Regions from separate parts of the Brevibacillus sp. NSP2.1 genome, predicted to be linked through region 1. Evidence: riboswitches for the same ligand, from Rfam matches in the RefSeq annotation. Region 1 holds a riboswitch; the other holds the start of a gene.
The links. Region 1 has a riboswitch for glycine ahead of M655_RS20355 (amino acid permease). Riboswitches for the same ligand answer to the same signal wherever they lie in the genome.
Positions count from the first base shown of each region.

Region 2: it holds a riboswitch for glycine, as region 1 does, so the genes downstream of both, gcvT (glycine cleavage system aminomethyltransferase GcvT) here and M655_RS20355 (amino acid permease) in region 1, are expected to answer to the same signal.

Region 1 covers NZ_CP048274.1:4,188,405-4,204,108, reverse strand. The annotation lists gene M655_RS20390 (WG repeat-containing protein) at 1-515, shown strand, start outside; gene M655_RS20385 (MerR family transcriptional regulator) at 571-939, shown strand; gene M655_RS20380 (putative bifunctional diguanylate cyclase/phosphodiesterase) at 958-1,788, opposite strand; gene M655_RS20375 (response regulator transcription factor) at 1,923-2,642, opposite strand; gene M655_RS20370 (response regulator) at 2,789-5,731, opposite strand; gene M655_RS20365 (hypothetical protein) at 5,837-6,163, shown strand; gene M655_RS20360 (sigma-54 interaction domain-containing protein) at 6,219-7,820, shown strand; gene M655_RS20355 (amino acid permease) at 7,917-9,287, opposite strand; glycine riboswitch at 9,596-9,696, opposite strand; gene M655_RS20350 (iron-containing alcohol dehydrogenase) at 10,155-11,300, shown strand; gene M655_RS20345 (hypothetical protein) at 11,315-12,697, shown strand; gene M655_RS20340 (NAD-dependent succinate-semialdehyde dehydrogenase) at 12,694-14,133, shown strand; gene M655_RS20335 (metal ABC transporter ATP-binding protein) at 14,495-15,238, shown strand; gene M655_RS20330 (metal ABC transporter permease) at 15,238-15,704, shown strand, end outside.
Region 2 covers NZ_CP048274.1:3,386,127-3,401,830, reverse strand. The annotation lists gene modB (molybdate ABC transporter permease subunit) at 1-470, opposite strand, end outside; gene modA (molybdate ABC transporter substrate-binding protein) at 493-1,305, opposite strand; gene M655_RS16450 (substrate-binding domain-containing protein) at 1,452-2,414, shown strand; gene M655_RS16445 (stalk domain-containing protein) at 2,596-4,464, shown strand; gene M655_RS16440 (shikimate kinase) at 4,461-4,982, shown strand; gene M655_RS16435 (YqzE family protein) at 5,049-5,210, shown strand; gene M655_RS16430 (YkuS family protein) at 5,247-5,501, shown strand; gene M655_RS16425 (hypothetical protein) at 5,615-6,463, opposite strand; gene M655_RS16420 (YqhG family protein) at 6,568-7,689, opposite strand; gene M655_RS16415 (DEAD/DEAH box helicase) at 7,726-9,426, opposite strand; glycine riboswitch at 9,647-9,743, shown strand; glycine riboswitch at 9,744-9,860, shown strand; gene gcvT (glycine cleavage system aminomethyltransferase GcvT) at 9,952-11,055, shown strand; gene gcvPA (aminomethyl-transferring glycine dehydrogenase subunit GcvPA) at 11,099-12,451, shown strand; gene gcvPB (aminomethyl-transferring glycine dehydrogenase subunit GcvPB) at 12,444-13,916, shown strand; gene murG (undecaprenyldiphospho-muramoylpentapeptide beta-N-acetylglucosaminyltransferase) at 14,023-15,096, shown strand; gene lipM (octanoyltransferase LipM) at 15,173-15,704, shown strand, end outside.

The DNA.
Region 1 (15,704 bases):
TTAACAGCAAAGGCGAGTACATCATCGCACCGATCTATTATTTTACCGTTCCCTTTCGGAACGGAATAGCCTATGCTTCGAGCTGGAAAGCGGACGGAAAATCGCTTGGAGGAGGATTGATCAATAAAAAAGGCGAATGGATCATCCCGCCAGGCGAATTTACTCCTTTTGCAGGATCATCGGATGTAGAGGAAGGCATTTACAGGTACTACACTAACAAAGAAGACGGTCAATCTTACGCGGGTGCTGTTACCCTGACAGGAGAGGTCATTCTCGAACCCAAATACTCAGCTATAGGCAGATTTTATAACGGTATAGCCATGGTTCGCCTGCACGACGGCAGGGAGGGCTTTATCAATCGCAAAGGAGAGTATCTTGTAAGTCCACGTTATTTTGGTACCTATCAAAGTCCATATGGCTCTCTTATGGATCGTAACGGTCTGTACGCCATCAATTGGGGTCTCGATGGCTATTTAGATTATACCGGGAAGTTGGTCATCCCGCCCTATCGATAAAATTTGGAGGCAGCAGCCTCACAGCGGAAGGTTATCAGGCAACGCCAATCGGAGGGTGTGGCAATCGCGAATCAAGCAAGCCGCCAGCGAGACAGGACTTCCCAGCTCTACGATTCGCCACTGGGAAAAAACCGGGCTGATTACGACCGCGCGCGATCCGAAAAACGGCTATCAGTTGTTCAACCGTTCGCACATTCACAAAATCATGCTGTTGCGAGCGTTGCGTGCGCAGGTGTACTCGCCCTCCGTCGTAGAGCTGAAAAACGCCGTCGCCGAGATGAAGGAAGAAGATGTGCAGGAGGCGCGAAAAATCGCCGTGGACACCTTGCGTTATTTGCATCAGGTCAATGGCTGGCAAATGCGCGGCGTCCACGCTCTGTACGACCTGTGCCGTGTGCTGAAGCTGGTCGGGCAAGGGGGATGATTCCAGGACACCTGGATGCTAGAATTTGTTTTCCTGCTTCCATTCCACCTTGCGAAAAAACAGCGGCAGCTCCTGTTCATGCAGCGGCTTGCTCAGCAAATAGCCTTGCACAAAATCGCACTTCCACTTTTGCAAGGTATGAAGCTGCTCGTATGTTTCGATGCCTTCCGCGACGACGGTGAATCCCAGCTTTCGCGCCAGCGAGATGATCCATTCGACGAGAACGGTCCCTTCGTAATGATTGTTGATATGTGTGACAAACGAGCGGTCGATTTTGATCGTAGAAAGGGGGAGAGTCGTGATGTATTCAAGCGAGGAGTATTCCGTCCCGAAATCGTCCAATACGATTTTGATACCGTGATGGGCAAATCTTTTCAGTGAGTCGATCCGTCTGTCTTTGAGCGAGATGCGGTCCCGTTCGGTCAGTTCCAGCTCCAGCGATTGCGGGGAGAGAGCGGTTTGCTGCAAAATGCCGCACACCCGGTCAAAGAATAAGGAATCTTGCAATTGCAAGCCCGACAAATTGACGGACATGACGGAGTTGGGCATGTATTTTTCCTGAATTTGCTTGTTCTTTTGACAAGCGGTCTGGATCACCCAGTCTCCGATGGAATAAATCAGTCCTGTCTCCTCGGCGAGCGGGATAAATTCTGTGGGGGAGATCGGTCCAAAGTGCGGATGATTCCATCTGAGCAAAGCCTCAAAGCCGCGCACATTGCCAGATCCGGTCTCGAATTGGGGTTGGTAGTGCAAGGATAGTTGTTGAAGAGGCAATGCCTCTTGCAGATCATTGGCCAATCTCAGCTTGTGCTCCAGGTCCTCGCATGTCGCATGCGGTGTAAACTCCATTTTTTACCCTCCATATGCAGTCCAAGTCTTCTGGGATTGATTATGCACCTGATGTATTAGATAAGTTTCTGTCTATGTATTAGGAGAGTGTGAAATAATCTCAAAAAAAGAGCACCATCCCATGCGTTTGTCTGCTAGTTCCTAGAGACGAATTTATACCCCACACCCCAGACGGTTCGAATGTATTTCGGTTCTTTCGGATTGTCTTCGATTTTTTTGCGCAAGTTGGCGATGTGGACGTCAATCGCCCGGTCTGTGACAAAAGAATCAAAACCGCGAAGCTCGTAGAGCAGCTCCTCTCGGCTGAACACCTTGCCTTCGTTTGTAATGAACAGGCGCATGATTTCAAATTCGGAAAAAGTCGTCTCGACGTGGAACTGGTTGACGTAGATCGCCCTGCGCTCCAGGTCGAGCAGAAACGTATTTTCCGGGCAAGCGATCGTCGTATCCGCCTGCTCGGCGTTCTCCACGGAGGCGGCCTGCTGTTGGTATTGGTGAGTTCGTCTGATTATGGCTCCGATTTTTGCTGAAATCTCTCGCAGTGAAAACGGCTTGCAAATGTAATCGTCCGCTCCTGCTTGCAAGGCTTCCACCCGATCGGATACGTCTGTCTTCATCGAGACGACGAGAATGGGAGCGAGCGAAAAGCTGCGCAGCTCGCCGCACAACCGGGTACCGCTCATATCCGGCAGAATCATGTCGAGAAGGATGACATCCGGTGCAAACGATCGGGCCAGCTCCAGACCTTTTTGTCCATGATCTGCTATTTTCACAGAATAACCTTCCTCGGTTAAATACATGGCCAGCATTTCACCCATAATCTGATCGTCTTCGATAATCAATAGTTTGTACATCAGATTCCTCACTCTTTCTGGGAGAAAGTTATTCATAAAGATGGGAAAGAGCTAGCAATGGTTCATGATTTCCTAATACTTTTCTCATATTTTAGCAAAAAAATGAGGAGAATGGACCTAATTTCACGAAAAATGCTAAAAATTTGTTAGGAGTTCGCCAGAGTTTCCAGCCACTCGGTTGCGAGAGCTAATACTTCGTCCAGTTGCCACGCAAACTCGCTCATACATTCTTCATAATCGCTCCGGTTTGCCGATGGGGAGAGCAGACTCTCAACCTTTCTTGCTACGAGCAGCAATCGCTGGGCAGAGAGATTCCCGGCTACGCCGCTCAGCGTGTGCACCATGCGTCGGGCTTCCTCGGTATCGCCTGCGCGAAGCGTCTTTTGCAGCCGCTCGGCAAAATTCGCGTACTCGCGGGTGAACGTCCGGAGAATTTGCGTGTAGATCGGGAGTTTTCCATCCAGCCGCTCCAGCGCGAGCGACACATCCAGACAAGGCACAGGAATGGCCCGCTTCAACGTTTCTTTCATCTCTCCCAGATGAATCGGCTTCGTGATGACGCCATTCATGCCTGAGCGGTAGCAGTTGTCGTGCTCGGCTTTGATGACGCTCGCCGTCATCGCGATGATCGGCAGGCTCGCGTACTGCTTGTGCTGGCGAATGCGCAGCGTCGCTTCGCAGCCGTCCATTTCCGGCATGTGGACGTCCATCAGGATCAGATCCCATTTTTTCGTGTCCAAAAGCTCCAGCACTTCCAGGCCGTTTTTGGCAATCGTGACGGCATAGCCTTCCCGGCGCAAAAATTCGACAGCCACGAGCTGGTTGATCTCGTTGTCTTCCGCCAGCATGATGGTGCCGCGATGTCCGGGAAACATGACGTTTTCGAAAGAAGCGCTCTGCGCGGGAGCCGCGACGTGGGCGGTGTGCAGTTCTTTATGCTCCTGCGCTCCCAGCAGGGCGCGCGTCACGTCCATGCGATTAATCGGCTTGATGAGAACGGCGTCAGGCTGGACAGCTTCCTCCAGCGAGGCCAGCTCGTCGCGTCCGTACTCGGTCGTCATGGCGATGGTCGCCGCCTCGCATGCTTCGGCGAGCGTGTGCAGGCGCCAGAGCGACTCGACGCCGTACATGTCTTCCGCCTCCATGTCGACGAAGACAAAGCAAAACGGGTTGGATTCGTCCGCCTCTTCCAGCAGCGCAAACGCCTCTCGCCACGAGGCGGCGCAGGTCGGAGCAAAGCGCAGGCTCACCAACATGTTCGCCAGGCTGCTCCGCATTTTGTCATGGTCCTCCACGACCAGGACGCGCTGGTTGGCGTAGCCGGGAGGAAGCAGCGAGCCGGGGCTTTCGTTCTCTTGCCAGGGCGCGTGCTCGAACGCGAGGGTAAAGGAGAAGCAGCTTCCTTTGCCAATCGTGCTCGTGACTTCGAGAGTGGCGCCCATCATTTCCACGAGGCTGCGCGAAATGACGAGGCCCAGGCCGGTGCCGCCGTATTTTCTGCTCGTCGTGCCGTCCGCCTGGGTGAACGGCTCGAACAGCTTGTCCATCTGCTCCGCAGACATGCCGATGCCCGTATCCTCCACGGCAAAGTGCAAAAGCAGGCTCTTTTCGTCTTCCTGCACCAGCGTGACGCGCATGGCGACGTAGCCCTGCTCGGTAAATTTGATCGCGTTGTGGCACAGGTTGAGCAAAACCTGCTCCAGCCGATGCTGGTCCCCGATCAGCTTGGGCAGCATTTTCGGCGGCAGCTCGACGATGATCTCGATTTGCTTCGTCCCAAGGTAAATGCTCAGCATGTGCGAGAGCCGGCGGACAAAGTCGTCGAGGTCAAAGCTGGCTTTTTCCAGCTCCAGCTTTCCGGCTTCGATCTTGGAAAAGTCGAGAATCTCGTTGATGAGCCGCAGCAACACCTGCGAGGAAGAGAGAATTTTGTCCAGGTAATCTTTTTGCACCAGCGTCATGACCGTTTTTTGCATCAGTTGCGACAGTCCGATGATCCCGTTTAGCGGAGTGCGGATTTCGTGGCTCATTCGCGCCAGAAAATCGGTTTTGGCTTTGCTCGCTTCTTCCGCCTCTTCCTTCGCGGCCAACAGCTCCGCCTGGATGCGCCGCTGCTCCCGAAGCATAATGTGCAGCAAAAGCGAAAGCATGCCGACCAGAATAAAAGTCGACAGCCCGGTAATCAGGCTGGACAGCTCCTGTACGGAGTTCAACTGGCCGAGAGCTTCGCTCGAAGGCAAAACCGCTGCGACGGACCAGCTTGTAGAAGCGACGGGCGCATAGCCGATGTAGTAGCTGTTGTTGTCGATGGTGATGCGTTGCAGCCCTTTTTGGCCCGCGATCATGCTGTGGGCGATTTTTCCCATGTCCCCGGGCTGCTCCGTCAGCTTTTGCCGACTGACAAGCGCGGGGTTCGGGTGATACATGATCGTCCCGTCCCTGGAGAGCAGGATGGCATAGCCGGATTCGCCGATGGGATAGCTGCCGAGCATTTCCGGAATGTCGTCGAGCAAAATATCAATGGCGACGAAGCCCAAGAGCTTCCCGTCCTCTTTCAGCTTCATGGTGCCGCTGGTGACCATTTTTTTGGTCAAGTAATCTTCGTACGGCTCAGAAAAAACGACTTCGTCTGTGCGAACGGCGTCCTGGTACCACGGGCGTTGCTGGAGCGACCAGTCTGTCCCCGTAAGCTCGTCTGTGTTGCCGAATGTGAAGTTGCCCGCCTGGCTGGAAATCCAGACGAGTCCCAAGTTGCGGTCCAGCTTTTGGATGCCGTCCAGTGCGGCGGCCACATCCGGGTAATACGGGTTGGAAAACGCATCGTCCCGCGTTTTGACGGTTTGCAAGTAGCGAACGATCGACTGGTTGGTGCTCATCTGCTTGATGAGAAAGCTTTTCTGGGCGAAAAATGCGTTCATTCGCTCCGCCAGCGCCTGGCTTTGCAGAGTCAGCTTGCTCTCGATCTCGACTTTCATGATCCGATTGGTCTGGGAGCGCATGATGTAGCCGGACAGAGAGAAGGCGACGACGATGATTAACAGGATGAGGATGGTCAGTTTTCGGGCATGGCTGACGTGAAAAGTTTTCATGAGCGACCTCGCTATTTGTATGTAATCGCAAAAACTTTCGAGAAAAGACAGGACTCCATTCAGGTTGACGTGTAAAATATTGGATGAAGGCAAAGGGGGGCTTGCATGTACACGTCGTTGACTGTGAAATATTTGAAAATTTCTTCTTATCTCAAGCTGTGTGTAGGGGCCGGCTTTTCTCTCGGCCTGCTGGTCGGGCTTTTCCAACTGGTTGTCCTGCTTTTGATGCGCGCGGTGGACCACACGAGCACTGCGGCCGCGACGAGTATCCCGGACAGTCTGCTCGCGCTGGCAGGCACGATCTTGGCGTACACGTTTGGGGCGTTGAATTTCAGCCTTATTTCTTATTTTCCTTTTATGTTTCTGCTCAAACGTAAAAATGGAATCGCGATCGAAGGGATATTTGATTCGAGGGCGGAGCGTGTAAAATGATAGAGAAAGCTTTTCGTTCATTTATCAGGTCATGACATCCAGGAGAGAGTAGCCCATGTATTCATTGCGTCCTACGATGACGGTTGAGGAAGCAGTCGCGCATTTTTCGCCAGATCAAAATGAAGTGCAGGAAGTGTACAGCGAAGAGGGGGAGTTTCTCGGCTATTTGACGGTGGAAGCGATCGCCCACGCCATTCATCGCGGGGAACTGACGCGCCCGATTGTCGAGTACGTCGTGCCCGAGGTGAACCTGCCGGACCGCCAGAGGCAGGCCAGCTCGCAGGCGCAGCTTCGCGCTTTTTTTGAAAGCCCGGTCTGCCAAATTGTTTTCAATGCGCTGTACGACGGCGTCTATATTACGGACGGGGCAGGCGTCACGCTGTTTGTCAACCAGGCGTACCAGCGCATTACGGGCATTCGCGAGGAAGAGGTCATCGGCCAGCACATGGGCTATCTCATCAAGCAAGGCATGATTTCGGTGTCCGCTTCGCTGGAAACGATTCGCACGCGAAGGCCGGTGACGCTGATCCAGACGATCCGCAACAGCCGCAAGATCATCGTCTCTGCCACCCCTGTGCTGTCTCCCGCAGGCGAAATTTTGTACGTCATCAGCAGCGTCCGGGACATTACCGAGCTGATTCGCCTCAAGCACGAGCTGGACAGCCAGAAGCTTTTGCACAGCGATTTGCCGCACCCGGACCAGACGGGGCTGGAGGACGTCGTGCTCGGACCTGCGACGCGCTCGCTGTTCCGGCTGGCCGACAAGGTCGCCAAGACAGATGCGAAAATTTTGCTGCAAGGCGAGACGGGTGTGGGGAAGAGCATGATCGCCAAATACATCCATGCCCGCAGCAGCCGCGCGAACGAAATTTTCATGGAGCTGAACTGCGCGGCGATCCCGGGCCATCTGGTCGAGGCCGAGTTGTTCGGCTACGAGCCGGGGGCGTTTACAGGCGCGCTCAAGCAGGGGAAAATCGGCATTTTGGAGAGCGCCCATCGCGGCACGTTGTTTTTGGACGAGATCGGCGACTTGCCGCTGGAGCTGCAAGTGAAGCTGTTGAAAGTAGTGGAGGAAAGCAAATTCATGCGCGTCGGCTCCACCGAAGTCCGCCATGTGGACGTGCGGATCATTACGGCTACCCACCGCGACCTGGCTACACTCGTGCGCGAGGGGCTGTTTCGCGAGGATTTGTACTATCGGCTGAACATCGTCACCTTCGAGGTGCCGCCGCTGCGCGAACGCCGGGAAGAGATTGTCCCGCTCTTGGTGTCGTATCTGGAAAAATTCAATGAGAAATACAAGGAAGAAAAGACGATGACACTGGAATGCTACGAGTGGCTCACGAACTATAGCTGGCCGGGAAATATCAGGGAGCTGGCGAATCTGGTCGAGCGGCTGGTGGTCACGACTTTTCACGATACGATTGACGTCGGCGATTTGCCGAACTTTCTCCAGCAAGTGTTCCCGCAGGCAGAACCGACGTCTTTGCGCGAAGCGGTCGCCCGTCTGGAGCGGAGCATGATCGGCAAGGCGATCCAGACGCACAAGACGACCCGGTTGGCGGCAGAAGCGCTCGGCATCAGCCAGAGCGCACTCGTCCAAAAGATGAAAAAGCTGCAACTGCGCGTAGAGAACGAGCCGGAAGCGAGCAAATAAAAAGCATCCTGCGAATGCCTGGTGCAGTCGCAGGATGCTTGTCCTTGCCATGCAAACACATCGGAAGCCGGATGTGTTTTTTTGTTTGGCTGGCGATCAGTTTTCCAATACTTTCACCTGATCGACTTTAGCCTTGCGCAGCTTGTAAATCACGACGAGCATGATGAACCAGACCGGAGTGATGAACAAGGCCACGCGCGTATCCTCGGCAAGCGCGAGCACGACGAGAATGAACGCGAGGAAAGCGAGAATCAGGTAGTTGGCAAACGGAAAGAGCGGCATTTTGAACTTGTTTGTTTTTGCCAGATCCGGTCTTGTCTTGCGGTACTTCAGGTGGCAGATCACGGTAATGCCCCAGATGAACAGGAAGCAGACCGTCGAAACGCTCGTAATCAGAGTGAAGACGCCTTCTGGCATGATGTAGTTCAACACAACCGCAATGAGAACGACGACAGTCGAGAAGAACAAGGCATTGGCAGGCACCTGGCGCGTTGTCAGCTTGGTCATGGACGCAGGCGCATTATTTTCCTTGCCGAGCGAGTAGAGCATACGGCTTGTACTGAAGATGGCGCTGTTGCATGCCGAAGCGGCGGAGGTCAGCACGACGAAGTTGACGATACCTGCGGCAGCCGCGATACCGATAGCTGCAAACACTTGAACGAACGGGCTTTCGGTCGGGATGATGGCGTTCCATGGATAGATGCTCATGATGACGATCAGAGCGCCGACGTAGAAGAGCAGCACGCGAATCGGGATGTTGTTGATCGCTTTTGGAATCACGCGCTCGGGATCTTCTGTCTCCCCGGCAGTCAGCCCGACAAGCTCAATGCCGACAAAGGCGAACACGACCATCTGGAAGGAGAGTAAAAAGCCGTTGATGCCGTTCGGGAACATGCCGCCGTGGCTCCACAGGTTGCTGAAGCTGGACGCGCCGGAGTTTGTCGAGAAGCCTTTGACAATCATGAAGATTCCGACGGCGATCAAAGCGAGAATCGCGATGACTTTGATGAGCGCGAACCAGAACTCCATTTCGCCGAAAAGCTTGACCGTTGCCAGGTTCATGATGAGCAGGATGACGAGCGCAATCAATCCCGGCATCCATTGCGGAACCTCAGGGAACCAGTATTGCGTGTACATTCCGACAGCCGTCAAGTCGGCCATGGCAATCGAAATCCAACAAAACCAGTACGTCCAGCCTGTGACGAACGCGGCCATGTTGCCGAGGTAGTCTTTTACGAAGTCAACGAAGGAATGATAGTTCAGGTTGCTAAGGAGAAGTTCACCGAGCGAGCGCATAATCAGAAAGCAAATAATCCCAGTAATCAAGTAAGCAAACAGGATGGATGGGCCGGCCAGGTGAATGGATTTGCCCGCACCGAGGAACAATCCCGTTCCGATGGCCCCGCCGATCGCGATGAGTTGAACGTGCCTGTTTTTCAGGCCCCTCGCCAAATTTTGCTGTTGCATGTGATCCCCCTCATTTCTCATGCGTTTGATTCGTTTGCGGCTGTTGGTAAAAAACCAACCGCCGACCTTTCAAAAAGTTTATGAAACTTTATAATTCATATCTTAACATAGCGACCCAGCATAAATACATCATTAAGTTACTTCCATCGAAAAAAACGCTTTCATTTTTGAGCGAGGCAGAAAATTTGCGGTTTTGTCGGCAGTTTTCCCTCCTTTTTCGAGGCAAATGGAACGGCTGTTTCATGGTGAACGCACAACACTCCTATTTTTCTGCAACAAAAAAAGGAACGGGAAAAATAGACCGGTTCCTACTTTTCTCTGTCCTTTTACCTGAGAGATTTGTCCTGAGCGGTCAGGATTTGCTCCTTCGGTGCTAAACGGCGAGTTTAGTCTCTCCCGCAATATTCATCCGCGTCAGATATTCGCGTGCGTTCTTATGATAGTAAAATATTCCAAAAAGGTTGTCAAATGAAAATTCCTAATTAACAGATTATTTTAAACATAAAACATTTTTGATTGACGGAAGGCCAGATGACAAGCAGGAAACGACAATCATTCGTCGTTTTTTCCGCTAGCCAGGTGAGCGGATGTGTCGAAAGGGGAAGGGTATGGATTTTGATTTGATAATGAATCAAATGCGCAAGTTTGATTTGAATTATAATCAAACAGCGAATGTAAACGGTTGCTTTTGGCCGAAACAAACTATGCTGCGGAAAATGTGACAAAAAAGTGAGAAAAGGCTTGCCGCTGTTGGGGGGAAGGTCGTTTTTCCCGCAGGTGGCGGAGCGAAATTGGCACCCGCTTTTTTCCGCTTGGCACGGGAGTTGCTTTTCACGTAGCGGCATACAGAAAGGAGAGAGTGACATCATGAACATTTCTACTTTTGCCGCTGCAAACAAACTGGTCACAGGGCGGGATTCGCTGGCGCTGCTGCCCGAGGAGGTTGCCCGTCTGAAAGTGGCGCGTCCAATGATTGTGACGGACAAAATTCTCATTCAGGCCGGGGTAGTCGCGCAGGTGGAAGCGCTTTTGCCGATGGAGGCGGGCGTCTTCTCGGACGTGAACCCCGAGCCGGAAATCGAGATCGTCGACTTGTGTGTGCAGATGATCCGCGAAGGGGGCTACGACGGCCTGATCGCAGTCGGCGGCGGCAGCGCAATCGACATCGCCAAGGCAGCTTCCGTCATGGCGACGAACGAGGGCAGCATCGAGCAATATTTTGGCACGAATCTGGTGAAAAAGCCGGGCTTGCCGCTGATCGCGATTCCGACTACGGCGGGGACAGGCTCAGAGGTGACGAACATCTCGATTTTGTCGGATACGAAAGAGCAAGTGAAAAAAGGAATTGTAAGCCCTTACCTGCTGCCGGACGTCGCCATCGTCTCGCCGGTGATGACGCTTACGTGCCCGCCGAGCGTGACCGCTGCGAGCGGCGTGGACGCGTTGGTGCATGCGGTGGAAGCCTACATTTCCAAGTTCGCCTCCCCGGTGACGGACGCGCTGGCGATTGGCGCGATGAAACTGATTGCCGTTCACTTGCCGAAAGCGTACGCGTGCCCGGATAACATCGAGTCGCGCGAAGCGATGATTACCGCGTCGCTGATGGCCGGACTTGCTTTCGGCAACGCGGGCGTAGGCGCTGTCCATGCGCTGGCCTACCCGCTCGGCGGACGATTCCACATGGCGCACGGCGTGAGCAATTCGCTCTTGCTGCCTTACGTCATGCGGGCGAACAAGATCGCCTGCCTGGAAAAGCTCGGGGAGATCGCGCAGGCGCTCGGGGAAAACGTCGCCGGACTGAACCTGGACGAAGCGGCGGAAAAAGCGATTGAAGCGATGACGCGCCTGTGCCGTTACGTGGAAATTCCGCAGTCGCTGCGCGAGTTCAACATTCCGGAATCCGCGATCGCCGAGATGGCCGAAGAGGCGATGAAGCAAACCCGCCTTTTGAAAAACAATCCCCGCGCTTTGCGGAAAAAAGATATCGAAGACATCTATCGAGCAGCTTACTAAAAGGGGGACATCGTATGAAGTGGAAACAACGCAGAGCGGGTGAAGAAACCCCGTACATTCCGGCCGGACCGTTCAAGATCCGGCTGCCGTTTGTACACTATCGCTTTGAATGGCCCGATTATTTGCAAGGACTGTTGATGTGCGCCGTCGACCTCGGCGCGATCACGCTGCTCGCCGACCATCTGGGCATGCCGTTTGAGGTGGGACTGGCCGTTGTCATTTTGAATGGCTTTTTGTATTTGCTGCACCACCTCTTGGGCGATCCGGTCATTCCCGGCTGGATTACGCCGGCGATTCCGCTGATTGTGCTGTTTGTCGAGCAGTTTCCGGAAGGGCAGGAGCGGGTGTACGCGCTGATCGCCTTTCAGTTGACGCTTGGGCTGTTATCCATTTTGCTCGGGGTCACCGGACTAGCGAAGCGGGTAGTCAACTTCGTGCCGAATGCGATCAAGTCGGGGATTATTCTCGGCGCGGGGATTGGCGCGATTACCTCGATTTTTGAAAAGGGCGGGAAGTTCGACCTGTTCCCGTACACGATTGTCATTTGTATCGGCTTTTGCTTTTATCTCGTTTTTTCCAAACATTTTGAAGGGTTGAAACAAAAAGGGAAAGGGTGGGCATTGCTCGGCAACCTCGGGATTTTGCCTGCGATCTTGCTCGCGGTGTTCGTCGCCCCGTTGTTCGGGGAAGCGAAGTGGCCGGACATTCAATGGGGCTTCAGCCAGCCGGACTTCGCCACGCTCTGGTCGCAGTACACCGTCTTCGGGCTGGGCTTGCCGTCGCTCTCCTTTTTCATTACAGCGATTCCGGCTGTGTTCGCAACGTATCTCGTCGTCTTTGGCGACGTGTTGAAGACGAAAGCGCTTTTGTCCGAGTCCGACCAAGTGCGGCTCGATGAAAAAGTCGACTACAACCCGGACCGGGCGCACATGATTTTTGGCGGACGCAACATGCTGATGAGCCTGATCGGGCCGGACATTACGATGTGCGGGCCGATGTGGGCCGCGATGCAGGTCGTAGTGGTGGAGCGGTTCAAAAAAGGCAAAAAAGCGATGGACTCGTTTTTCGGCGGTGCGGGATCGTTTCGCTGGGGCACGAATACAGGCTTATTGCTTTTGCCGATCGTCAGTCTGGTCCAGCCGATTCTCGGCGTCGCCGTCGCCCTGACGCTGCTCGTCCAAGGCTACGTCAGCGTGCGGATTGGCGTGATGCAGGCGCGCAGCCAGCGCGACCTGGGCATCGCGGGTGTCGTAGGGGCGATTCTCGTCATCAAAGGAGCGGCGATGGCTTTTGGCGCTGGAATTTTGCTGTGCGTCTTATTATATGGAAAAGATTGGTTGCGCGGTGAAAAAGAGAAATTGTTCACGGCAAATGAAAAGGAGGAAAAGGCAGCGTGAAACAACAAGAATGGAACAAAGGCATGTACGTGAACGGAGAGTGGGTGACGCTTGCGGCACGCGTCGCGGTGCAAAATCCCGCGACATTGGAAATCATCGGCAGCGTGCCGGACGCTTCCGCGAAAGAAGCGCGGCAGGCGGTCGACGCTGCGCAAGCCGCTTTTCCCAGTTGGTCGAAAACGACCGCCTATGAGCGCGCGGCGTTGCTGGAGCGCTGGCACCAGACGATCGCAGCCCGCCTGGACGAGATCGCGTACGTCATGACGCTGGAACAGGGCAAGCCGCTCGCAGAAGCACGAGGCGAGGTGCAGTACGCGAACAGCTACATCAAATGGTACGCCGAGGAAGCAAAGCGGATTTACGGCGAGACGATTCCTGCCTCCGCCGCCTCCAAGCGGATTCTCGTGCAGAAGCAGCCAGTCGGTGTCGTGGCGGCCGTCACGCCGTGGAATTTCCCTGCGGCGATGATTGCGCGAAAAATCGCGCCAGCGCTCGCGGCAGGCTGCACGACGGTGACGAAGCCAGCCGAACAGACGCCGTTGACCGCGCTGCTTTTGGCGGAGTGCGCCCACGAGGCGGGGATTCCGCCAGGCGTCATCAACATCGTGACGACTTCGCAGGCAGCGGAAGTCGTCGATGTCTGGATGGACGATGCGCGCGTGAAAAAACTGACGTTCACCGGGTCGACTCCGGTGGGCAAGCTGCTGATGCGCAAAGCGGCCGATACCGTGAAAAAGATTTCCCTGGAGCTTGGCGGCCTGGCGCCGTTTATCGTGGCAGAGGACGCGAATCTCGACGCGGCGGTCAAAGGGCTGGTCCAGTCCAAATTCCGCAACGCCGGGCAAACGTGCATTTGCGCAAACCGCATCTATGTGCATGAAGCTGTGAAAGAGCCGTTCCTGCAAAAGCTGACAGAGGCGGTGTCCGCGCTCCGCGTAGGCCAGGGAACAGAAGACGACGTCGAGATCGGGCCGTTGATTGACGAGCGAGCCGTACAAAAAGTCCAGCAGCAAATTGACGACGCCGTGGGCAAAGGGGCGACGCTCCACGGCAGCCCGGTTCTCGCGGGAGCCACTGGCTACTTCATGAAGCCGGTCGTGCTCTCGGATGTAACCGATGAGATGGTGTGCATGCAGGAGGAAACGTTCGGGCCGATCGCGCCTGTCAGCACGTTTTCCGACGATGAGGAAGTCATCCGGCGGGCGAATGCGACGCCGTACGGGTTGGCGGCATACGTCTTCACGCAGTCGCTGGCGCGGGCGTTCACGTTTTCGGAAAGCCTGGAATACGGTATTGTCGGGGTGAACGATGGGGCGCCATCTGTCGCGCAAGCGCCGTTTGGCGGCATGAAGGAAAGCGGGCTTGGCCGGGAAGGCAGCCACCACGGCATCGAGGAGTATTTGGAAGTGAAGTATATTTCGCTGCAACTGGTGTAACAAAAGCGGAACGAAGTGAATAAAAAGAAGCACAGCTCGATTGATGCGGGCTGTGCTTTTTCTATATTCTGGCGCGGTTCTGTGGCGGCTCTGGGCAGGAAAACGGCGGCGCGAAACCCGTTTTCCTGGGCGGAAAATGAAAATGAGGATTGACAGCAGGATAAATATCCTTTAAATTTTGCGTTAGGGAAACATTTTTATACACAAGCATATTATTTTGCTAGGGTGAATATTATTGGTTAACAACCACAATTTTGCGTATAAGCATATATGATCCAGTCATAAAGAATTGTCCAGCGGAAGCAACGGTCAACAACAACCGAGAACGTACACGAACGATTGGTTAATTGGAGGGAATCTCATGAATAGTGCGGTGTCAGTCAGAGAGCTTCACGTCTCCTACTTTGGAGTCGAGGTGGTGCGGGACGTAACCTTTGCTGTCGAGCAAGGAAGCATGGTGGGCATTATCGGGCCGAATGGCGCGGGGAAATCGACCATGATTAAGGCCATGCTCGGGTTGATCGGCAAAGACAAGGGAGACGTCCGGTTTTACGGCAAGGAAGTGAATGAGGTCCGGAAGCAGGTCGCCTACGTCCCGCAGCGGAGCCAGATCGACTGGACGTTTCCGATCACGGTGATGGATACCGTCCTCATCGGAACGTACCCGAGCGTCGGCTTGTTCAAATTTCCGAAGAAGAAGGAAAAGGCGTGGGCGATGGAATGCCTGCGAAAAGTCGGCCTGGAGGACTTCGCGAAGCGGCAGATTGGCGAGTTGTCCGGCGGGCAGCAGCAGCGCGTTTTTTTGGCTCGGGCACTGGCGCAAAAGCCGGAGTTGCTCCTTCTGGACGAGCCGTTTGTCGGGATCGACGTCGCCAGCGAGGAGACGATCATCCGGATTTTGAAGGAGTTGCAGCTTCAAGACAAAACAATCGTGGTCGTCCACCACGACTTGAGCAAGGCGAATGCTTACTTCGATCAACTGCTGCTTTTGAACAAAGAGCTTATCAAGTTCGGAACAGTCGATGAAGTCCTGAATCGAGAGGTCATGGCGAAAGCATACGCGCATCAACTTCAATTTCTCGAGAAGGTAGAGGTAACGGCGTGATGGATTTTTTACAAGCAATTGGACAGTATGAATTTTTGCAAAAAGCTTTGTTTACTTCTGTAGTAGTGGGCATCATCTGCGGCGTCATCGGCAGCTTCATTATTTTGCGCGGCATGTCGCTGATGGGGGACGCGATCTCCCACGCGGTTTTGCCGGGGGTTGCTCTCTCTTATGCTTTCGGGATCAATTTTTTCCTGGGAGCAGTCGCCACTGGCGTCCTGACGGCGGTCGGAATCGGCTACGTCAGCCAGAACAGCCGGATCAAGAACGACACGGCCATCGGCATTTTGTTCACCTCGGCTTTTGCCCTGGGGATCATCATGATTACGATGCTGAAAAGCAGTACGGACCTGTACCACATCCTGTTCGGGAACGTGCTCGCCGTCCGGCCGTCCGACATGTGGGTGACCGTCGGCATCGGTCTGATCGTCATCGTGACCGTCTACGCGTTCTTCAAGGAGCTGCT
Region 2 (15,704 bases), 800 kb from region 1:
CCGCGGGCAAACGACAGGACAAGTCCTGCCAACAACCCCGGCCAGGCGAGCGGGAAAGCGACCGTCCAGAACACCCGCCATTCGGAAGCCCCCATCGTCCGCGCGGCATTTTCCAGGCGGCGATCCACTCCGGTAAACGCCGCGACCGCACTCTGGTACATCAGCGGAAACGAAACGACGACAGAAGCGATCACTGCGCCTGTCAGCGTGAAGACGACCTGGATGCCGAACCATTGGAACAGCAGTTGGCCCAAAACTCCATTTTTTCCGAACAGCAATAGCAGGCCGAAGCCGACGACCGTCGGCGGCAGGACGAGCGGGAGCAAAAAAAACGACTCCAGCACGTTTTTGCCCCAAAACTCCTTCTGCGTCATCCAGCGCGCGCCGAGCATGCCGAGCACAAAAACAAAGGAGGTGGATAGCGCAGCCACCTTTAATGAGAGCATCAACGGTGTCAAATTGGTTTCCATAACGCTCGCCACCTCCGTTTTCTTATTGGAATCCGTACTTCTGTAAGATCGCCTTTCCTTTGTCGCTTGTCAAGTAGGCAAGGAAAGCTTTTGCTGCATCTTGATGCTGGGAAGCGCTGACGACCGCTCCTGGGTACACAATCGGCTTGTGCCATTCCGGTTTGGCTGTCGCGAGCACCTTCACATCTTTGGAGATCGCCGCGTCGCTGGAATAGACGATTCCGACTTCGGCGTTGCCTGACTCTACGAAGGTCAGCACTTGGCGAACGTCACTGCCGAATACCATGCGGCCAGACAAGGACTCCCACAGTTTCAGCGTTTCCAGCGACTCTTTTGCATAGCGGCCTGCTGGAACGGTTTCCGGCTCGCCGACTGCGATGTGCTTGATTTCCGGCTTGTTCAGTTCTTCAAAAGAACTGATGGCAAGCGTGCTGTCTTTGCCTGCCACGAGCACGAGCGCGTTGCCGGTAAAGTCCTGACGCGTATCTTTTACGATCAGTTGTTTTTCATCCAGCCCGTCCATGTCTTTTTGGCTGGCAGACAGGAAGACGTCAGAAGGAGCGCCCTGGGCAATCTGGGTAGCCAGTTTTCCCGAGCTGCCGAAGTTGAAGGTGAGTGTCGTGCCAGGGTTTTCGGCCTCAAAAGAAGTTTTCAGTTCGTTTAAGGCATCCGTCAAGCTTGCCGCTGCGGAAACCATCAGCTCCGCTTGTGGCGCTTGTTGCTGCGCATTTTCTGTTTTGGCAGGTTCAGTCGCCTGCGGAGCGGGTTGTGAAGTCGAGCATGCGCCGAGCATCAGGGTGAATGCTGCGCATAGAGCGAGCCATTGCTTTTTCATTGGAAATTGACCTCCATTTGTTATGTCTAGTTATAACTAATTATAACTGGATATAAATGAATTATAGTAGCTTCTTGCGAATAATCAATTGCGAATTTAGGAGAATGGAAAGAAAATGAAAGGAAAGAACGGAACGGAGGCCAAATATGACTGACGAAAATTCTTATACAACGGAAGAAATCGCAAAGCTTTTGCGCATCTCGAAGTTGACCGTGTACGATCTGATTAAAAAAGGCGAGCTGCCCGCTTACCGTGTCGGCAGGCAGATGCGCGTAGACAAAAGCGACCTGGAGGCGTACAAGGCGCGGGCAAAAGGCGGCTATCGCCCGGCGCAGGCGGCATATTCCGCCCCGCTGCAGGGACAAGCCCAACAGACAATAGAGCAGGCGCAATCGACAGGGACGCGCCACGTCATTATTAGCGGGCAGGATGTCAGCCTGGACTTGCTCGCGAGCCATCTGGAAAAGCGCGAGCTGTCGCTGCGGCCGCTTCGCTCCTACGCCGGCTCGCTGAACAGCCTGGTTGCCATGTACACGGGCAAAGCCGATATCGTCAGCACCCACTTGTTCGATGGAGAGACGATGGAGTACAACGTGCCATACGTTCGCCGCATCCTGACCGGGCATCGCTTTCTCGTCGTCAACATGCTGGCGCGCTGGGCCGGCTTTTACGTGCAGGAGGGCAATCCCAAACATATTTTGTCCTGGACCGACCTGACCAAGCCGGGAGTGCGGATGGTCAATCGCGAAAAAGGCTCGGGGGCGCGGACGCTGATTGAGGAACAGTTCCGGCTGGCGAAAATCGCAGGGCGCGACGTGAACGGCTACGAGCACGAAGAGACGAGCCATCTCGCGGTGGCGGGAGTCGTCGCCCGCAAGGAAGCGGACGTAGGCGTCGGGATCGAAAAGGCAGCGCGTCTGGTCGGGGTGGAGTTCGTGCCGATGGTGAAGGAAAGGTACGATCTCGTTATGCTCAAAACAAAAGAAAACGAAGCCTTGCTTGCTGCCGTCCTCGACATTCTGCGTTCTGCCGCTTTCCAAAAGGAGATGGAGGCAGTCGGCGGCTACGATCTGAGCCAGACAGGAAAAATCATATACGAAACATGGTAGGAAATTCGCCGTTCGCCCAAGCTGCTGACAGGGAGGCGGCTTTTTCATTTGCGGCAAAACAGATCGACAAAAATGGCGATTTCTCTACAGAATCTCCTGAATTTCTACTCACTCTGTTTTTTATTTGCTACAATGGAACAAAAATGAACGCTTGCAGCCGAGCGATTTTTTGGGGGCTGTCATGAAGACTTTGCAAAAAACGAGTTTATTGGTATGTGTAACGATTCTGGTCATGTTTGGCTCTATCGGCATCATCAGCTATTGGCCAGCGATTTCCAAATGGTTGGAGACAAGCCAGGCGACAGGCGCGGAACAAACCGGAGCCGATCCGTTTTCATACGATCCGCCGCTGCCTTCCTACGTGAAGGATTTGCATCCCGTTTACAAGATTCAAGCCGAATTACATACGTCTGAGGCCAAAATTACGGGGAAAATGACGGTCGAATTTGACAATCCGCAGACGGCAGACCTGCGTCTGTACGTCTACGATTATTTGTGGAACAAAATGACGGTCAAGTCGATCCGCTACAAAGACAAGCCGCTTGCCTTTGAACGCGGCCTGTCCACGGTCAAGCTGGCAAACCCGCTGGGAGCGGAAATGCGGGGGACGCTCGCGATCGAGTTTGAAAATCCGGTGCCGCGCAGAGGGACGCGCTTTGGCGTCAAGGACGACATCTGGACGCTGACGACGTGGTATCCGATGCTGGGCGCGCAAAACCAGCAAGGAAAATGGTACGATCCGCCGCAACGGGTAGATTTTGGCGATCCGTTCGTCTACCATTACGCCGACTACGACGTCTCCTTCGTCTCCCCGAAAGGCTACAACTGGGTCAGCTCGTGGGGCCGGGGCAGTACAAAGGCAGTCGAGGGCAGCAAGCAGCTAATCCGCTACGAGGGCAAAAAGCTGCTCAATTTCGCCTTGGTCGGCAGCCCGCTGTATCATGTGGAGACGATCCAGATGGGGCCGAACCTGTCTGTCGATATTGCGTCCGTGGACAAAGGCAACATCCAGCGGATCAAGACGATTGCGGAGTCGGTGTTTCCTACGTACAACGACTGGTACGGACCGCTTCCGTATCCGCACGTCGCGATTGCCGAGACGAGCACGGGCACGACGTATGCGATGGAGTACGCCAATCTCGCCATTTTCAAGCGCGACATGTACCAGCGCAATCTGATCGACCACTGGTTGCCGCATGAAATCGCCCATTTGTGGTGGTACAACAGCGTGGCGACGCTGGAAGCGTCTCACGGCTGGCTGGACGAAGGGCTTGTGGAGCTGAGCGTGTACCATTACTTGCAAAACCGGTACGGAGCGCAGTCGGCCTCCACGCTGCTCGATGAGTACAATCGCGACGCCCGCCGCTTGCAGGAGCGCTACCCCAACGGCAGCCTGGACAAGCCGTTGCAAAAGTTCGCGACCGAAGAAGAGTTCCATTGGACGTGGTATTCGAAAGGGGCGCTGCTGTTTGACCATTTGCGCAAGCAGATTGGCGATGACGCGTACAAACGTTTTCTGCACCGCGTGCAGCAAAACTACCACGGCAGCGTGATCGGGGCCGAGCATCTCGACCAGGCGCTGGGGCAAACGCTGCAAGGCGAAGCGAAATACTTCGTGTACGCGACGAAAAAGCCGAATCGCGAAGGCCTGGGCGCTGTGCAACTGGAGCCGTACATCACGACGATCATCAACAACATGAGCTTTTATCCGTCCATTCCGGCCAGGGCGACAGGCGGCACGGTGTATTTGCCGCTGCGCGAGCTGGGGGAAAAAATGGGGCTTGCCATAAGCTGGGATCAGGAAAAGCAGATGATTCGCGTAAGAGGCAATGGCCGAGAAGTGTTCGTCAAGGAGCGGGAACGCTTCGCCATCCGCGATGGGCAAAAGCTCGACCTCGGTCATCCGCTGACGGAAATCAAGGAGCGCACGATGGTGCCGCTGTCGTTTTTCGCTGACGTATTCGAATGGGATACGGACTACAATCCAGCCGAGAAAACCGTAAAAATTCAAACGCGAAAAGCGAGTGGAAAGGTGGCGGAAACAAAATGAAAAACTTGATTCTGGTCGGCTTTATGGGAACCGGAAAGACGACGGTCGGCGTCGCGCTGGCCGATTCTTTGGGAATCGCGCACCATGACCTGGATGCCGCGATCATCGAAAAGGAAGGCTGCTCCATCCCGGAGCTGTTCGCCCGGCACGGGGAGACGTATTTTCGCGATGCGGAGTCCCGCCTGCTGTCACAGCTTCTGGACGATGGTCCGCAAGTTTTGACGACAGGCGGAGGAGCTGTCCTGCGCAAGCAAAATGTCGAGGTCATGCTGGCAAAAGGAACCGTGATCTCGCTTTATGCCAGCGAAGAAGAATTAATCAGGCGGCTGGAAAACGATACTTCGCGCCCGCTGCTTTCCGGCGGGGTGGCAGAACGTGTGAAAACATTGATGGCGGAACGCGCGGGGGCGTACGATTTTGCCCCGATCCAGGTGGATACGACCGGAAAAAGCCTGGAGGCGATCGTGGACGAAATTAAGGCGCAGGTGGTTGAAAGCGCAAAAGACGGGAAACAATAAAAAGGACAGCGCTATTGCCGGAAAAAAGACGGCGTGTATCTGCGAGTACGAAGGAGGTCACGTGCGATGTCCTTTCAAGAGTATTTGAAGTACCTGACGAAATTGTTTGTCCAGTACATGGATACGCCAAAAGATGAACGGCGTCAGCGAAAGGCTCCGCGTGAGCCTTGGTCGGCACGCTGGTTCGGGGCGATCCCTATGTCGATCCGGCTGTTGTGGCGCAAATAATCCTACCTTGGTAAGCGGACGGAGGGTGCGGTGCGTATGGCGAGAGTAGCGGTAGAAAAGTCCCTTTCCCAGATTCGCAAAATGCTGTGCGATAACGGCTATGATGTCGTCGATTTGGGAAACTGGCAACAGGTGGTCGACGCGATCGTGATTACGGGTCAGGATATAAACGTCTTGGGCGATCAGAACAAGACGATTACAGGTGCGTCGGTAATCAATGCAGAGGGAATGACGGCCAATGAAGTTTTTCATGCCGTACACGAACGCCTTTCCCCAACCGATCATCATTGATCGAAAAAAGCCAAAGGCTGCGCCTTCGCTAGACAAGCATGCGCAGCCCAATCAAAAACAAGCTCTCCGCCAGCGACTGGCAGGGAGCTTGTTTTTTTGCCAAAAGCGACGGATCAGCTCTGCGGCTGTCCCGCTACGTAAAATCTTCCGACCTTGTCAGCGTAAGCGTAGGGGACAAAGCGCAGCCCTTCATCCCATACTCCCACGTAAGCGTTTTGATCGTTCCACAAATGAAGCGAGCCGACGACGAACGGGGCGAGCACCTGGGAGTGGTACAGCGGAACGGTCAGCGTCACGGGTGCATCGCTTTGCTGCTGCCACAACTGCGGCCATGAAATTGCGCTGTCCCCGTACAACTGGCTGACCCAGCCGATCTGGTCGAACGGATCTCTTTGCGCCCGCTGCAGGATGCGCGTCTCTGTTAGCCGTTGCCCGGTCTGTACCAGATTTTGCGCAGCCAGGCTGCGAAAGACTGGCTCGTTTGCGGCGAAGGAAGCGGGGTACGCTTCGCCTGTTTTGGCGTTCACCAGTTGCGGCGACGACTGGCGGGCGATCAGCCAGTGGGAAGCGAATCCGTCGTAGACAGGCTCTGCGGCAATTTCCCGCGGGGCAAAGGCATCGTCGAACAAAATGTATTCCCCGACCCCGTATTCCAACAGCACGAATTTTTCCTGGGCAGGCGCTTCGACGGCCTCTCCCACGACCAGGTACCCTACCTGTCTGTCTGTTTTTTTGATGCTGACCAGCCACTGATGTTGATTCGGGCCGAGCGTCTGCACTTCTGTATCGGCTTTTTGCCACTCCTTGAATTGCGGATCGCGGTTGGCGAGTTCGTTCATCCACGTCTGGATTTGGGCGTGAAACTCTCTGTCCCAGCTCTCCTCTGCGTGGACAGGCCAGGCGAGCAACGCAAAAGACAAGAGCACCCCGAGAAGGGGGAGGAATCGTCTGGTCACAAACATGCACCACCTTTTGTACAGGCTAAGCTTATTCCTATTGTAACCAGCTATGACAAAAAGATTTGTTGCAACTTGTCAGTTCCGCAGCACTTCTTCTCGCTGATCTTTTACATGATTCGCCCGGATGCGGGGAGATGGCGCACCGTTTTTGCCGGATGCGCTTTAATGACAGGCGGAGCAGAGTGCAAGTAAAACAGTCCGCCGTTAATAAAATGAACCTCGATGCGCGGCTCGTACTGCCAGCGCAGCTCGTCCATCCGTCGCTGTTTTTCTTCTTCCGGCGTGCTTTTTTTCCATTCCTCCTGGTTGATTTCCTCGCGCGGCGTCACCTGGACGCCATTGGCACGTAAAAAGTCGAGGATTCGCCCGCCGGAAGAGCGGTATTCGTCAAGCGTCTGCGCAGCTTCGACAACAGCCTCCCTGGCGGGGACGGCGTCGCGCGCAGGCAGCGGGATCGAGGCTTTTTGCTCCGGGGACTCTACCGCTTCCGCCTCGGCTGCTTCTGTCTCGCTCTGTTCGGCAGGCGGCTCTCGTCGGGCCAGCTCTTCGTAGTAGGCGGCGAGGATGTCCAGCTCCTCCGTCAGTCGCGCCCGCGCCTCTACGGCCCACTCCTGGTCTTCCTGCGCGATGATCGCATCGACCTCCTGCCGGGCCAGCTCCAGCGCGTCTTCCACAGACAGCTTCCGGTCGAGCGTGTAAAAGTAGTCCGGGATCGCGGGCGCAAGCGTCAACTGAAACAAAAACGAGGAAAAGTCGTGCACGAGGCGCGGCTGATGCAGGTTGATCCCGAGATAGAGCATGATGTCGCGCCGTTTGTCGCAGATGAGCGATACTTTCAGGTTGAGCCCGAGCCAGGGAACGAGCGGCGTGGAGCGACGCTTGCCGGTGCTTGGCAAGGAAGCGGTATTTTGCTCGTACATGCATAAAAAGCGCCCGTGCTTTTTCGCCGAGGCAAAAATTTGCTGCATGCGCGCAGCGCCCAGATGCAGATGCTCGGCACGCAGCCCGTCCGGCATCCGGTCCGGGTGAAACGCAAAGGTGAGCACGAGCGGCTGGTAGGCCAGGTTCATTTTGTCGACCCAGCTCCAGTAAAACGGGCGGTTGCCGATATCCTTGTCGACCTCGACCGGAAGCTTGACCGTCAAGTAATCCGGGTGGGCTTCGACGATGTGCGCGGAAAAAGTCGCGAGGTAGCGCTCTACAAATTGCCTGACCTGGTTGGCTTGCATCAGGAGAAACCTCTTTTCTTGTGTGCGTTTTTTCTGCTACTGCTCTGCCGCTTCCGACAGGGCAGGGGATGCGTGCTGTTGTCTGCTGGCGCGGATGGCGTGGCCCATGTTGTCGAGCTTCAACGCCATTTCGCGGGCCGATTTGGAATCCATGATGATCTGCGTCAAATTTTCTTCCAGCGACGAGTTGAGATTCAGCCGCTCCACGATGTCGTCCAGTTCGCCGATGACCATCTCGAACAGGTCGATTTTTTCGTACAGCAGCTTCAAAATGTGCTCCTCAATCGTGCCGACGGTGGACAAATTGTAAATGTGCACGTCCCGCTTCTGGCCGAGACGGTGGACACGGCCGATCCGCTGCTCGACGCGCATCGGGTTCCACGGCATGTCGTAGTTGATGACCTGGTTGCAAAACTGCAGGTTGATCCCTTCCCCGCCAGCCTCTGTGGCGATCAGTACTTGCGCGCGGTTTTGAAACAAATCGGTCATCCAGTCTTTTTTGCTGCGCTTGAAGCCGCCGCGAAACGGCACAGAAGTAATGCCGTGGTCATGCAAATATTTTTGCAGGTAGTTTTGCGTCGCCCGGTACTCGGTGAAAATGATGACTTTGTCGTTGATCTCCTGGATCAGCTCGACCGTTTTGGCCGCCTTGGAATGCGTCTCGATCCGCTTAATCATCTCCACCAGCTCCAAAATTCGGCCGCGCAGGGGGGAGTCTTCGCTGGTGCGCTGGTGCATGTTGTACAGCGTCATGAACGAGGCTTCCTTGCTGGAGCAAACCTCGCGCTGCAACGTAATCAAGGCGAGCGAGTTGAACAGGCCAGCTCCTGTCTGGTACTGGTCGCGCACAAAGCGGGTGACGCCCTCGTACAGCTCCATCTCTTCCTGCGACAGCTCAATCGGAATCGACTGGACGCGGCGACTGGTGAACTGGATGCCGCCGTCGCTTCGCTTGTTGCGAATCATCACCTTTTCAATTTCTTCGCGCAATTTGTCGCTGTTTTTCGACTGTCGCTTTCCTTCGACGTAATTGGAGGAAAACGACGTGGAGTGGCCGAGGTGCCCCGGCTTCAACAAATTAATCAGGTTGTACAGCTCGTCCATTTCGTTCTGGATCGGCGTAGCCGTGAGCAGCAGGCAATATTTTTTGCGAATTTCCTTCACGAACTGATAGTTTCGCGTCCGTTTGTTTTTCAGCTTGTGCGCCTCGTCGATAATCAGCATGTCGTAGTCGATGTCGAGGACGTGGCGGCGGTGCGGATCTCGTTTCGCCGTGTCGATGGAGGCGACGACGACTTCATGCTGCCGCCACATGTACTCCTTTTTTTGCGCCACGGCGGGAATCCCGAATTTTTGCTGCAACTCCTTCGTCCATTGGATGACGAGGGAGGCGGGGACGAGCACGAGAATTTTTTTCGCCAGGCCCCTGACCATGTACTCCTTCATAATCAGCCCGGCTTCGATCGTCTTGCCCAGTCCGACCTCGTCGGCGAGGATCGCGCGTCCGCGCATGTCGTTGAGCACTCGCTCCGCCGTTTGCAACTGGTGGGGAAACGGGGAGAGCAGCGGCAAGTATTTCAGGCATTGCAACTGATCGAACTCGCGAACAGCCATGGCCTCTTCCGCTTCCAGCGCCAGCTTGAACAGCTCCCACTTGTCCCAGGGGCCGTCTTCGTGCATTCGCTCCGTCAGCGGGGATATCCAGCTCGTGTCAAATGAAACAGGAATATTCGGCATATACGTTACTCCTTTACACAGCTCTGCCATAACTTTCATGCGCTTTATCAAAAAACTTAACATTTATGATCGTGTTCATCATTTTGTTAAGTATTTCTTGATCTGACTGTTAATTTGCATATTTTCAACGGCGGACTCTCATGGTAGGATATAGAGGAAGTTCATTCATTAGTATGGAAATCATAGCAAAAACTTATGTATGACCATCTAACCAACGCGAATGATAGTAGCAGGGAGAGACTGCGCGAACCACTGCAGCGCCGAAGGAGCAAGCCGGGAACGGTGAATCTCTCAGGCAAAAGAACCTCTACTGGACGCAACTCTGGAGAGAGCTCGAAATCGGAGCCACCAAAGGGGAAACTTGCAAGCGCGGTGATCCCCGCCGCGCTTGATTGGCAAGGTAACTCTCAGGTACCAAGGACAGAGGAGGAGAAATGGGCACCGTTCTTTTGGTGTACCCGTTTTTTCGCCTCTGTTTTTTCATGGGGAGAAATGCCGACTAACAGTTTTTGGGAGGTGCCACACATGTCCAATCTGAAAAGAACGCCACTGTTTGATTCCTACGCAAAATACGGCGCCAAGACAATCGACTTCGGCGGCTGGGAGCTGCCTGTACAGTTTTCCAGCATTGGCCAGGAGCACGAAGCCGTTCGGACGAAAGCAGGTCTGTTTGATGTATCCCACATGGGAGAAGTAGACGTAAAAGGCGAGAGTGCGCTCGAATACTTGCAGCGCGTCACCACCAACGACGTGTCCAAGCTGGCTGTCGGGCAAGCGCAGTACAGCGTGCTCTGCTACCCGGACGGCGGTACGGTCGACGATCTGCTCGTTTACAAATACGCGGACGACCATTACCTGCTTGTCATCAACGCAGGAAACATTGACAAAGACTATGCATGGCTGGAAGAGCACCTGATTCCGGGTGTCACGATTGAAAACATTTCGCCGCAAACGGCGCAAATCGCCATTCAAGGGCCTTTGGCCGAGTCGATTTTGCAAAAGCTGACCGCCACAGACCTGTCGAAAATCGGCTTCTTCCGTTTCGAGCGCGACGTAGAGGTCGCTGGCATTTCCGCTCTGGTATCCCGCACAGGCTATACAGGCGAGGACGGCTTTGAAATTTACCTGCCTGCAGAGCGTGCCGCTGAACTGTGGGACGCGTTGCTTGAAGCGGGCAAGGAAGACGGGCTTCTGCCTTGCGGACTTGGCGCGCGCGACACGCTGCGCTTCGAAGCGAAGCTGCCGCTGTACGGCCAGGAGCTGAGCAAGGACATCACGCCGATTGAAGCAGGCATCGGCTTCGCGGTGAAGGTGGACAAAGAAGTGCCGTTCATCGGCCAAGAGGTGCTCAAGGCGCAAAAAGAAAACGGCGCGCCGCGCAAGCTCGTCGGCATCGAGATGATCGACCGCGGCATTCCGCGCACGCACTATCCGGTCTACGTCGGCGAAGAGCTGGTGGGCGAAGTGACGACAGGCACGCAGTCCCCTACCTTGAAGAAAAACGTCGGATTGGCGCTCGTGAAAAGCGAACATGCGGCGCTTGGCACCCAACTGGAAGTGGAAATTCGCGGAAAACGCCTCAAAGCAGAGGTTGTCGCCGCTCCGTTTTATAAACGTCCGAAAAACTAAGCAATCGCCCACTATACATCCTATTTTGAGGAGGACAACGTTCGTGAAATACCGCTACCTGCCCCAAACCGATCAGGACAAGCGCGAAATGCTCGAAACTCTCGGCATTTCCAGTGTAGAAGAACTGTTTGCAGACATCCCGGAAGAAGTGCGCTTCAAAGGGGCGCTGAACATTCCGGAAGCTCTGTCCGAGCCTGATCTGGTGAAATACTTCACGCGTCTGGCTAATCAAAACGTGAACTTCAGCACGCACGTCAACTTTTTGGGTGCTGGCGTTTACCAGCACTATGCGCCAAGCACAGTCAACCACATGTTGCTGCGCGGAGAATTTTTTACCGCCTATACGCCTTACCAGCCTGAAATCAGCCAGGGCGAGCTGCAAGCCATTTTTGAATTCCAGACTATGGTGTGTGAACTGACCGGAATGGAAGTAGCGAACTCCTCCATGTACGACGGAGCGACTTCCTTGGCAGAAGCGGCGATGATGGCGGCTGGTCACACTGGCAAAAAGCGCGTCATCGTTTCCCGTGCTGTGCACCCGGAAGCGCGCGGCGTTCTGAAAACATACGCGTACGGTCAAGGCGTAGAGCTGGTTGAAGTCGGCATCAACAACGACGGCGTAACCGACACACAAGCTCTGGAAGCGCTGATTGACGAAAACACAGCGGCCGTTATCGTGCAATATCCTAACTTCTTTGGAAACGTGGAAGACTTGGCAGCGGTCGAGCCGATTGCTCATGGCAAAGGCGCTCTGTTCATCGTTTCTTCCAACCCGCTTGCGCTGGGCGTATTGGAAGCGCCAGGCAAACTGGGCGCTGACATCGTGGTGGGCGACATGCAACCGTTCGGCATTCCGGCATCGTTTGGCGGACCACACTGCGGATATTTCGCAACGACTACCAAGCTGATGCGCAAAATGCCAGGCCGGATCGTCGGGCAAACCAAAGACGAGAACGGCAAGCGCGGTTTCGTACTGACGCTGCAAGCTCGTGAACAGCATATCCGTCGTGAAAAAGCGACTTCGAACATTTGCTCCAACCAGGCTCTGTTGGCACTGGCGGCTGCGATCACCCTGACTGCGCTCGGAAAACAGGGCGTACAGGAAATGGCGATGATGAACTTGCAAAAAGCGCATTACGCCAAGCAAGCGCTGCAGGCAAAAGGTCTGGAAGTGGTCTTTGCCGCTCCATTCTTCAACGAATTCGTAGTCAAACTGTCCAAGCCGGTGGCAGAAGTAAACAAAAAGCTGCTTGACGCTGGCATCATCGGCGGCTACGATCTGGGACTGGATTACCCGGAATACGCGGGCCATACGCTGCTTGCGGTAACCGAGCTGCGGACCAAGGAAGAAATCGACACATTGGCGGCTGAATTGGAGGCGATCACACGTGCGTAACGACCAGGAAAAAGCACTGATTTTTGAAATGAGCAAACCGGGCCGTGTGGGCTACAATCTGCCGGCATTGGATGTACCAGAGGTAGAGGTGGCAAGCCTGCTGCCGAAGCACCTCATCCGCGAAACTCCTGCTGAACTGCCGGAAGTATCCGAGCTGCAGTTGGTTCGTCACTACACCGAATTGTCCCGTCGCAACCACGGGGTAGACAACGGGTTCTACCCGCTCGGTTCTTGCACGATGAAATACAACCCGAAAATCAACGAAGACGTTGCCCGCTACCCAGGCTTCGCGCAGACGCACCCGTACCAGCCGGAAGAAACCGTACAAGGCGCACTGGAGCTTTTGTACAACCTGCAAGAAGAGCTGGCTGAAATCACCGGGATGGACGCAGTTACGCTGCAACCGGCTGCGGGGGCAGCAGGCGAGTGGACAGGTCTGATGATGATCCGCGCGTACCACGAGAGCCGCGGCGAAGGCCACCGCACAAAAGTCATCGTGCCAAACTCCGCGCACGGTACGAACCCGGCTTCTGCAGCGGTAGCAGGACTGGACACCGTCACGATTGCCTCTGACGAGCGCGGCCTGGTAGACATTCAGGCGCTGCGCGATGCCGTAGGCCCTGATACAGCGGCACTCATGCTGACCAACCCGAACACGCTCGGTCTGTTCGAGGAAGACATCGTGGAAATGGCGAAAATCGTCCACGAAGCAGGCGGCCTCTTGTATTACGATGGAGCGAACGCGAATGCGATCCTCGGCATTGCCCGTCCAGGCGACATGGGCTTCGACGTGGTGCATCTCAACTTGCACAAAACGTTTACAGGCCCTCACGGCGGCGGCGGACCAGGTGCTGGCCCTGTCGGCGTGAAAAAGATTCTCGAACCGTTTTTGCCAACGCCGATCGTGGCGAAAAAAGAAGACGGCAGCTTCTACTGGGACAGCAACCGTCCGGCTTCCATCGGCCGCGTAAAAGGCTACAACGGAAACTTCGGCATTCTCGTGCGCGCTCACAGCTACATCCGCACCATGGGTCCGGAAGGCTTGCTGCAAGTGTCGCAAAATGCGGTGCTCAGCGCGAACTACATGATGCGCCGTCTGGCTACGGCTTACCATCTGCCGTATGACCGCGTCTGCAAGCATGAGTTTGTTTTGTCTGGCGTGATCCAGAAAAAGCTGGGCGTACGCACGCTCGACATCGCCAAACGCTTGCTCGACTTCGGTTATCACCCGCCAACTATCTACTTCCCGCTGATTGTCGACGAGTGCCTGATGATTGAGCCAACCGAAACCGAAACGAAAGAAACGCTCGACGAGTTCATCGACGTTATGCTGCAAATTGCCCGCGAGTGCGAGGAAACGCCTGAGCTTGTACAGGAAGCGCCGCACACAACCGTGGTCAAACGTCTGGACGAAGCGACAGCGGCGCGCAAGCCGATTCTGCGCTACCAGCCGCAAGCACAATAGCTCTCTTTTGGAAAAGCCGCCTTTTTACAGGGCGGTTTTTCTTTCCGAATGATGCTATCATGAACAGATGGGATTGATCCGACATTTCGGGGAGAGAGAACCAATGATGAACAAACGGATCGTATTTACAGGCGGCGGCTCCGCGGGGCACGTCACCGTCAACCTCGCGCTCATCCCGCGTTTTTTGCAGCAAGGCTGGGAGGTCGCCTACATCGGCTCGACGACAGGGATCGAGCGGGAGCTGGTCAGCAGGCTCGACGGCGTGCGCTACATCGGCATTGCGACAGGCAAGCTGCGCCGTTATTTCGACTGGAAAAACTTCACCGACCCGCTGCGCGTAGGCAAAGGCGCCTGGCAAGCTTACCGCTTTCTCGCAGCCTGGAAGCCGGCTGTCGTCTTTTCCAAAGGAGGATTCGTCTCCGTGCCCGTCGTCTTTGGCGCCTGGCTGAATGGGCTGCCTGTCGTCCTGCACGAGTCCGATCTGACGCCGGGACTCGCCAACAGGCTGTCGCTGCCTTTTGCCGCTAAAGTGTGCGCGACGTTTCCCGATACGCTCCAGCATTTGCCCAAGGGCAAAGGGACACATGTAGGGGCGATCGTTCGCGACGAGCTGAAAACAGGCCGGAAGGAAGCGGGGCTTGCGCTGTGCGGCTTTTCCCCGGACAAACCGGTGCTGCTCGTCATGGGCGGCAGCCTGGGGGCGAGGCGGTTGAACGAAGCCGTTCGCGGCACGCTCGACGCGTTGACCAAGCGTTTTTCTGTCGTGCACATTTGCGGCAAAAATCAGTTGGACAACAGCCTGAAGCGGGACGGCTATCGGCAATTCGAGTACGTCCAGGACGAGCTGCCTGACCTGTTGGCGATGACCGACCTCGTCGTCTCGCGCGCAGGCTCCAATGCGATTTACGAGTTTTTGCAACTGCAAAAGCCGATGCTTCTCGTGCCGTTGTCGCGGGCGGCGAGCAGGGGAGACCAGATATTGAACGCCCGCTCTTTTGAGCAGCAAGGCTTTTGCGAGGTGCTCGAAGAGGAAGCGTTGAGCGCAGACAGCCTGATCCGGGCGCTGGACCGTTTGCAGCAAAAGCGTCCGGCGATTACGGAGAAGCTGCGCGCCGCAAGCGAAAAGCAGCAGGACGCGCTGGCGCAGGTCATGGCGATCATCGAGGAGACGGCTCGTTGATGCAGCCGATCCAAGCCTTGCCGTCCTATGGGGAGAAGCGTAAAATGAAGGTGTTGTGAGTAGGGAGGTACATACGATGGAACAGTGGCGCTATATCGTGACGGAAGCGATGTCTCCGGCGATGAACATGGCTGTGGACGAGGCGATTTTGCAGTTGCACAGCGAGGGCAAGGTGCCCCCGACCGTTCGCTTTTACACGTGGGACCCGGCTACTTTGTCGATTGGTTATTTTCAAAAGGCGATCAAGGAAATCAATCTGGAGGAAGTGCAAAAGCGCGGGCTGGGCTTTGTCCGCCGCGCGACAGGAGGACGTGCCGTTTTGCACGATCAGGAGCTGACCTACAGCGTGATCGTGTCGGAGGAGCATCCGCGGATGCCGTCCGGCGTCACCGAGGCGTACAAAATCATCAGTCTCGGCCTTTTGCACGGCTTTCAAAACCTCGGCCTGGCAGCAGAGATGGTGTCGCTTGCGAGCGAGGAGGAAAAAGAAAAGTACACCTCTCCAGGCTCGTCCGCTTGCTTCGATTCGCCATCGTGGTATGAACTGGTCGTGGAAGGGAAAAAGGTCGCAGGCAGCGCGCAGACGCGCCAAAAGGGCGTCATCCTCC